Linked DNA regions of Actinokineospora alba. The protein of the gene in region 1 interacts with the protein of each later gene in a pairwise test. Links are inferred from orthologs where the notes say so. Each region holds a gene or a part of one and is shown on either strand. Other genes may lie near its edges.

What was found. Proteins that work in one complex are often made in the same cells at the same time.
Region 2: the proteins of C8E96_RS10805 (region 1) and grpE interact in binary tests that used the Escherichia coli proteins (3 or more experiments, as listed by UniProt). The link is inferred for Actinokineospora alba from one-to-one orthologs.

The regions. Positions count from the first base shown.
Region 1 is NZ_SNXU01000001.1:2,250,281-2,254,318, forward strand. The notes cover bases 670-3,571. They hold C8E96_RS10805 (Nramp family divalent metal transporter), read right to left. Parts: upstream 2,779-3,571; coding sequence 1,561-2,778; downstream 670-1,560. Other genes in these bases: C8E96_RS10795 (AMP-binding protein), read left to right, coding at 670-1,075; C8E96_RS10800 (VOC family protein), read left to right, coding at 1,179-1,568; C8E96_RS10810 (TetR/AcrR family transcriptional regulator), read left to right, coding at 2,929-3,534; C8E96_RS10815 (HAD family hydrolase), read left to right, coding at 3,531-3,571. In the rest of the region: more of C8E96_RS10795, read left to right, coding at 1-669; more of C8E96_RS10815, read left to right, coding at 3,572-4,038. UniProt on the Escherichia coli protein: H(+)-stimulated, divalent metal cation uptake system. Involved in manganese and iron uptake. Can also transport cadmium, cobalt, zinc and to a lesser extent nickel and copper. Involved in response to reactive oxygen.
Region 2 is NZ_SNXU01000001.1:1,538,370-1,541,937, reverse strand. The notes cover bases 1-3,000. They hold grpE (nucleotide exchange factor GrpE), read left to right. Parts: upstream 1-1,173; coding sequence 1,174-1,827; downstream 1,828-3,000. Other genes in these bases: dnaJ (molecular chaperone DnaJ), read left to right, coding at 1,848-3,000; dnaK (molecular chaperone DnaK), read left to right, coding at 1-1,177. Also shown: more of dnaJ, read left to right, coding at 3,001-3,020; C8E96_RS07360 (heat shock protein transcriptional repressor HspR), read left to right, coding at 3,017-3,442; C8E96_RS07355 (TROVE domain-containing protein), read right to left, coding at 3,457-3,568. UniProt on the Escherichia coli protein: Participates actively in the response to hyperosmotic and heat shock by preventing the aggregation of stress-denatured proteins, in association with DnaK and GrpE. It is the nucleotide exchange factor for DnaK and may function as a thermosensor.

The DNA.
Region 1 (4,038 bases):
CACCTCCGGCACCACCGGTTTCCCCAAGGGCGCGACCCTCTCGCACCACAACATCCTCAACAACGGCTACTTCGTCGGCGAGCTGTGCGGGTACACCGAGCAGGACCGGATCTGCATCCCAGTGCCGTTCTACCACTGCTTCGGGATGGTCATGGGGAACCTCGCGGCCACCTCCCACGGCGCCTGCATGGTCATCCCCGCACCCGCCTTCGACCCCAAGGCGACGCTGGCCGCGGTGGCGGAGGAGAAGTGCACCTCCCTCTACGGCGTCCCGACCATGTTCATCGCCGTCCTGGCCGAACCCGGCGTCGACGAGGCCGACCTGGGCGCGCTGCGCACCGGGATCATGGCCGGGTCGCCGTGCCCGGTCGAGGTGATGAAGCAGGTCGTCGAGCGGCTCGGGATGGCCGAGGTGACCATCTGCTACGGCATGACCGAGACCTCCCCGGTGTCCACCCAGACCCGCGCCGACGACAGCGTCGACCGCCGGGTGTCCACGGTCGGCCGGGTCCACCCGCACCTCGAAGTCAAGATCGTCGATCCCGAGACCGGCCTGACCGTCCCGCGCGGCGAGCCGGGGGAGTTCTGCACCCGCGGCTACTCGGTGATGCTGGGCTACTGGGAGCAGCCGGAGAAAACCGCCGAGTCCATCGACAGCGCCCGCTGGATGCACACCGGCGACCTCGCGGTGATGGACGACGAGGGCTACCTCAACATCACCGGCCGGATCAAGGACATGGTCATCCGCGGCGGCGAGAACATCTACCCGCGCGAGATCGAGGAGTTCCTCTACACCCACCCCGACGTGCTCGACGCCCAGGTCATCGGCGTCCCGGACGAGCGCTACGGCGAGGAGCTGATGGCGTGGATCCGGATGCGGGCGGGCGCCGAGCCGCTGACGGCGGAGTCGGTGCGCGAGTTCTGCGCGGGCAAGCTCGCCCACTACAAGATCCCGCGCTACGTCCACGTCGTCGAGGAGTTCCCGATGACGGTCACCGGCAAGATCCGCAAGGTCGAGATGCGCCAGGCCGCGGTCGAGCTGCTCGGCCTGGACACCGACGTCCGGCACGCCTAGCGAACGGGTCGACACAGGGCGTTGGACCCGTTGCGCGGCAAGTGATTCGGGCGCAGCATGGGTGGGCCGCGCCGCTCGGCGCGGAGTGGACCAGGGAGGTCCCATGCTCACCAAGTCAGCCATCACGACGATGCTCCCGGTGTCCGATGTCGACCGTGCCAGCCGGTTCTACGGTGAGACCCTCGGCCTGACCAAACGCGGCACGGGCCCCGACGGCGCCCCGTACTTCGCCGCGGGCATGGGCGACGCGATCGGCCTGATGCCCGCCAAGGACACCGTGCCCAGCAAGCACACCGTCCTGAGCTTCGAGGTCGACGACGTCGCCGCGGAGATCAAGGAACTCGAGGCCCGCGGCGTGCGGTTCGAGGACTACGACCTGCCCGACCTGCACACCGAGAACCACATCGCGGAGATGGGCGGCGAGAAGGCGGCGTGGTTCACCGACTCCGAAGGCAACATCCTCTGCCTGCACCAGGAGAACAAAATCAGCTAGTCACCGTCAGCCACACCAGCCCGGCGTCGAGCACGATCACCGCGGCGGTGACCACCCAGACCGCCGCCGTGACCGCCGGGTGGTTCGTCCGCGCGCCCATCAGCGTCCGGCGCGAGGTGAGGATGACCAGCGGGATCAGCGCGAACGGCAGGCCGAACGACAACACGACCTGAGTGCCGACCAGCGTCCGCGTCGGGTCGTCGGCGATTGTCAGCAGGGCGATGGCGGGCACCAGGGTGAACAGCCTGCGCGCGGCCATGGGCACCCGTTTGTGCAGCAGGCCGGACATCACGACCGCGCCCGCGTGCGTGCTGACGGCCGTCGACGCGAGGCCCGACGCGAGCAGGCCGACCGCGAACAGCAGGCCGAACACCGGCCCGAGGTGTTCGCCCAGTGCGGCGTGCGCCCCGGCCAGGCAGTCCACATCGGACTCCGCGGGCAGGGCGCCCGCCGCGAGCATCAGGATCGCGAGGTTGACCAGGCCCGCCAGCGACATCGCCGTGGCCACGTCGGCGCGGGTCGTGCGCAGCGCCCGGGTCAGCCCTTCGGCGCTGGCCCGCGCGCCGCGGTCCTTGGCCAGCGCGGAGTGCAGGTACACCGCGTGCGGCATCACGGTCGCGCCGAGCATGCCGACCATCAGCCACAGGCTGTCCGGCCCGATGTAGCGCGGGGTGACCCCGGAGATGATGTCCGCGTCCGACGGCGGCGCGGCGAACAGGCCCGCCAGGAAGCCGATGCCGACGATCGCCAACAGGGCCACGACCACGTGCTCGAACTTGCGCTGGCCCGCTTGGTCGCGCATCACGAGCAGCCCGGTGGACACCGTCGCGGTGATCAGGCCACCGAGCAGCAGCGGCACGTCGAACAGCAGATGCAGTGCGATCGCCCCGCCGAGCACCTCGGCCAGCCCGGTCGCGACCAGGACCAGTTCCGCCTGCGCCCAGTAGGCCAGCCGGGCGGGCGTGCCGAGCCGGTCGCGCACCGCCTCGGGCAGGGACTGGCCGGTGACCAGGCCCAGCTTCGCGGCGAGGTACTGGATCATGCCCGCGAGGACCGTGGTGCCGATGACGACCCACAGCAGCGCGTAGCCGTGGCGGGCGCCCGCGGCGGTGCTGGTGGCGACGTTTCCGGGGTCGACGTAGGCGATGGCGGCGACGAATCCGGGTCCGATCAGCGGGGCGCCTGCCCGAACGCGGCTGCCTGCGGTCATCGCCAAGTCGGCTCCCCCTCTCGCACAGGCGAGCTTGGACACCTGATGTTGTCCTGTCAACCATCTCGCTCGTATACGCGTGGAGAAGTCGCATTCCCGTGGACTTGTCCAGACACTTGACATTCTTCGCAGAGCTGTAATCTCGGGCCCATGACTGTTCGTGTGCCTTACGCGGAGGCGGCGAAAGCGCTCCTGCGCGAGACCCTGCTGACCGCCGCGGGTGACGTGCTCCGCGAGCGCAGCTGGCCGGACACGACGATGGCCGACGTCGCCAAGGCCGCCGGGGTGAGCAGGCAGACCCTCTACAAGGAGTTCGGTTCCCGGCAGGGCTTCGCCCAGGCCTACATCCTGCGCGAGGCCGACCGGTTCCTGACCGCGGTCGAGGCGGCCGTCGCGGCCAACCTCGACTCGCCGACCGACGCCGTGACCGCCGCGCTTGAGGTGTTCCTCACCGCCGCGGCGGACGAGCCGCTGATCAAGGCCATCGTCGCGGGCGACGGCTCCGACGGCCTGCTCGAACTCGTCACCAACCACGCGGGTCCGATCCTGTCCGCCGCCACCCACCGGCTCACGGCGTGCCTGGTCGACAGCTGGCCCGCCGCCGCGCCCTCGGACCTCGCGCTTGTCGCCGAGAACATGGTCCGCCTGGCCGTGAGCTACGCCGCCTCTCCGTCCGGCACGCCCGCAGAGACCGCCCGGTCGGTCTCCGCGGTGGTCGGCCCGGCCGTCGACCACTTCATCGGGGTCGCGCGGTGAGCCTCGCCATCGGCTTCGACCTGGACATGACGCTGATCGACCCCCGGCCCGGCATGGTGCTGCTGATGAACACCCTCGCCGCCGAGACCGGCCTGGACCTGCCCGGCGAACACTTCGCGGAGAACCTCGGGCCGCCCCTCGACATGATCTTCCGCGGCTACGGCGCCCCGGAGGAGCGGGTGACCGAGCTGGTCGCGAGGTTCCGCTTCCTCTACCCGGACATCGTCGTGCCCGCGACCGTCGCCATGGCCGGGGCGGCCGCCGCGCTCGCCGCGGTGCGGGCCCACGGAGGCCGCACGCTCGTGCTGACCGGCAAGTACACGTCCAACGCCGCCCTGCACCTCGCGGCGCTGAGCTGGGAGGTCGACGTGCTCGTCGGCGGCCTGTGGGCCGAGGGCAAGGGGGTCGAGCTGGTCAAGCACCAGGCGTCGGTCTACGTGGGCGACCACGGCGGCGACATGGTGGGCGCGGTGGCCGCGGGCGCGGTCGGCGTCGGCGTGACCA
Region 2 (3,568 bases), 710 kb from region 1 along the record:
CAAGATGGCGCTGCAGCGCATCCGCGAGGCCGCGGAGAAGGCGAAGATCGAGCTGTCCAGCTCGAACAGCGCCAACATCAACCTTCCTTACATCACCGTCGACGCCGACAAGAACCCGATGTTCCTGGACGAGAACCTGACCAGGGCCGAGTTCCAGCGCATCACCGCCGACCTGCTCGACCGCACCCGGGCGCCGTTCAACAACGTCGTCAAGGACGCGGGCGTCTCCGTCGGCGAGATCGACCACGTGGTGCTCGTGGGTGGTTCCACCCGCATGCCCGCCGTGGCCGAGCTGGTCAAGGAGCTGACCGGCGGCCGCGAGGCCAACAAGGGCGTCAACCCGGACGAGGTCGTCGCCGTCGGCGCCGCGCTGCAGGCCGGTGTGCTCAAGGGCGAGGTCAAGGACGTCCTGCTGCTCGACGTCACGCCGCTCTCGCTCGGCATCGAGACCAAGGGCGGGGTGTTCACCAAGCTCATCGAGCGCAACACCACCATCCCGACCAAGCGCTCGGAGATCTTCTCCACCGCCGACGACAACCAGACCACCGTGGGCATCCAGGTGTTCCAGGGTGAGCGCGACTTCGCCGCGGACAACAAGAAGCTCGGCACCTTCGACCTGACCGGCCTGCCGCCCGCCCCCCGTGGCGTGCCGCAGATCGAGGTCACCTTCGACATCGACGCGAACGGCATCGTGCACGTCGGCGCGAAGGACCTCGGCACCGGCAAGGAGCAGTCGATGACCATCACCGGCGGCTCCGCGCTGCCGAAGGAAGACATCGACCGCATGGTCAAGGACGCCGAGGCGCACGCGGAAGAGGACAAGAAGCGCCGCGAGGAGGCCGAGGTCCGCAACCAGGCCGAGACGCTCGTCTACCAGACGGAGAAGTTCGTCAAGGACAACGACGAGAAGATCCCGGCCGAGGCCAAGGAGAAGGTGAACGCCGCCATTCTGGAGGCCAACACCGCGCTCGCCGGCACCGACATCCCGGCCATCAAGGCCGCGATGGAGAAGCTCGCGACCGAGTCCCAGGCCATGGGTTCGGCCCTCTACGCCAACACCGGCGCGGACGCCGCCGCGGGCGACGGCTCGACCGAGGCCCCCAAGTCGGACACAGCCGATGCGGCCGATGACGTTGTCGACGCCGAGATCGTGGACGAGGACAAGGAGAAGAAGTGACCGGTCAGCACAGCTCTGACGGCGAGGAGCCGCAGGTCGTGGTGCGTGATCGGCGACGGATCGACCCGGAGACCGGGGAGATCCGCACAGCCTCGGACGACGCCGCGGCACCCGCACACGCCGCGGCCGATTCCGGGCCCGAGTCTGTGCCCGAGCCCGTCCAGGTCGACGAACTCGACCCGGCCGCGGAGTTCAAGGCGCAGCTCGACGAGCGCACCGCCGACCTGCAGCGCCTGCAGGCCGAGTACGCCAACTACCGCAAGCGCGTCGACCGCGACCGCGAGGTCGTGGCGACCGCGGCCAAGGCGCAGGTGGTCAACGAGATGCTGTCGGTCCTCGACGACATCGAGCGGGCGGGCGCCCACGGCGACCTGACCGGCGCCTTCAAGGCGGTGGCCGAGAAGCTGGCGGCCGCGCTGCAGAAGGCAGGCCTCGAACCGTTCGGCCACGAGGGCGAGCCGTTCGACCCCTCGGTGCACGAAGCCGTCCAGCACAACACGTCCCCGGACGTGGCGGGCCCGACGGTCACCGGCGTTCTGCGCCGCGGCTACCGCTTCGGCGACCGGACCCTGCGCGCGGCGCTGGTCGCGGTCACCGACGCGGAGGCCGGACCTGTGATCGTCGACCAGCCGGCCGACGAACAGAACTGAGCGAAAGGAGGAGACGTCCGGTGAGCGCTAGGGACTGGATCGACAAGGACTTCTATCGCGAGCTTGGCGTCTCCTCCGACGCCGGTGACGCGGAAATCAAGAAGGCGTACCGAAAGCTCGCCCGCGAGCTGCACCCGGACGCCAACCCGGGCAACACCGACGCCGAGGCCAAGTTCAAGTCGGTGTCGGAGGCCTACGGCGTCCTCGGCGACCCGGACAAGCGCAAGCAGTACGACGAAGCCCGGTCGATGTTCGGCTCCAGCGGCTTCCGCCCCGGCGGTTTCGGCGGCGGTGGCGGCGGGTTCGACTTCGACTTCGCGGGCCAGTCCGGTCAGGGCGGTTTCGGCGGCGGGGGCTTCAGCGACCTGCTCGGCAACCTGTTCGGCCGCACTCGCGCGGGAGCGACCACCGCGGGCAACCGCCCCCGGCGCGGCGCCGACGTGGAGACCGAGGTCCGCATCGACTTCGTCGAAGCGGTCAAGGGCGCCACTGTCCCCTTGCGACTGTCCAGTCCGTCCACCTGCGACACCTGTCACGGCTCCGGCGCCCGACCGGGCAGCAGCCCCAAGGTGTGTGTCACTTGCGGTGGCGTCGGCCTGGTCAGCCGCAGCCAGGGCGCTTTCGCCTTCAGCGAGCCGTGCCGCGACTGCCGTGGCACCGGCCGCACCATTGACGACCCTTGCCCCGACTGCGGCGGCGAGGGTGTCAGCACGAAGACCCGAACCCTCACCGTGCGGATCCCCGCGGGCGTCGAGGACGACCAGCGCATCCGCCTGGCGGGCCAGGGCGAGCCGGGCAGGCAAGGCGCCGCCGCCGGCGACCTGTACGTCCGCGTACACGTCACCCCGCACCCGGTCTTCGGCCGCAACGGCAACGACCTCACCTTGAAGGTGCCGGTCACCTACCCCGAACTGGCCCTCGGCACGACCCTGACCGTGCCCACGCTCGACGCCCCGGTCTCGCTGCGGGTCACCCCCGGCACCACGCCGGGCCGCGTCCTGCGTGTCCGCGGCAAGGGTGTGGTGAAGCGGGACGGCCAAACCGGAGACCTGCTGGTCACCCTGGCCGTCACCGTCCCACCGACACTTGACGACGCCGCCAAGTCCGCCCTCGAGGCGTACGCCGCGGCAACCAACGCGCACGACCCGCGCCCGGAGCTGACGGCGATGGTGCAGAAGGCGAGGGAGTCATGAACCCCTTCCCACCCGGGGCCGACGAGGACACCCCGGTCTTCGTGATCTCGGTGGCAGCACAGCTGTCCGGCCTGCACGCCCAAACCCTGCGCAGCTACGACCGCCAGGGCCTGGTCTCCCCCGGCCGAACCTCCGGCGGCGGCCGCCGCTACTCGATGCGCGACATCGCTTTGCTCCGCGAGGTCCAGCGACTGTCCCAAGAGGACGGTGTGAACCTCGCGGGCATCAAGCGCATCATCGAACTGGAAAACGAAGTCGACGCCCTGCGCGACCGCATCTCGGAACTGACCCAGGAACTGGCCTCGGCCTACGCCGCCGCGGAACAGGCAGCCGCCGCCATCCACAAGTCCTACCGAAACGACCTGGTCCCGGTGCGCCAGCAGACGGCCCTGGTAGTCTGGCGCCCCCAACCCCGTCGCTGACCACCCGCCTGGGATCAGAACGGCCAGTTCTCGCTTCGCCCCGCTTCCAGGAGTGGGATCATCCGGAACCCGGCGTCGGTGAGTCCGCCGAAGGTGTGCCGGTTACCGCTGCCGCTCGGCGCGTGG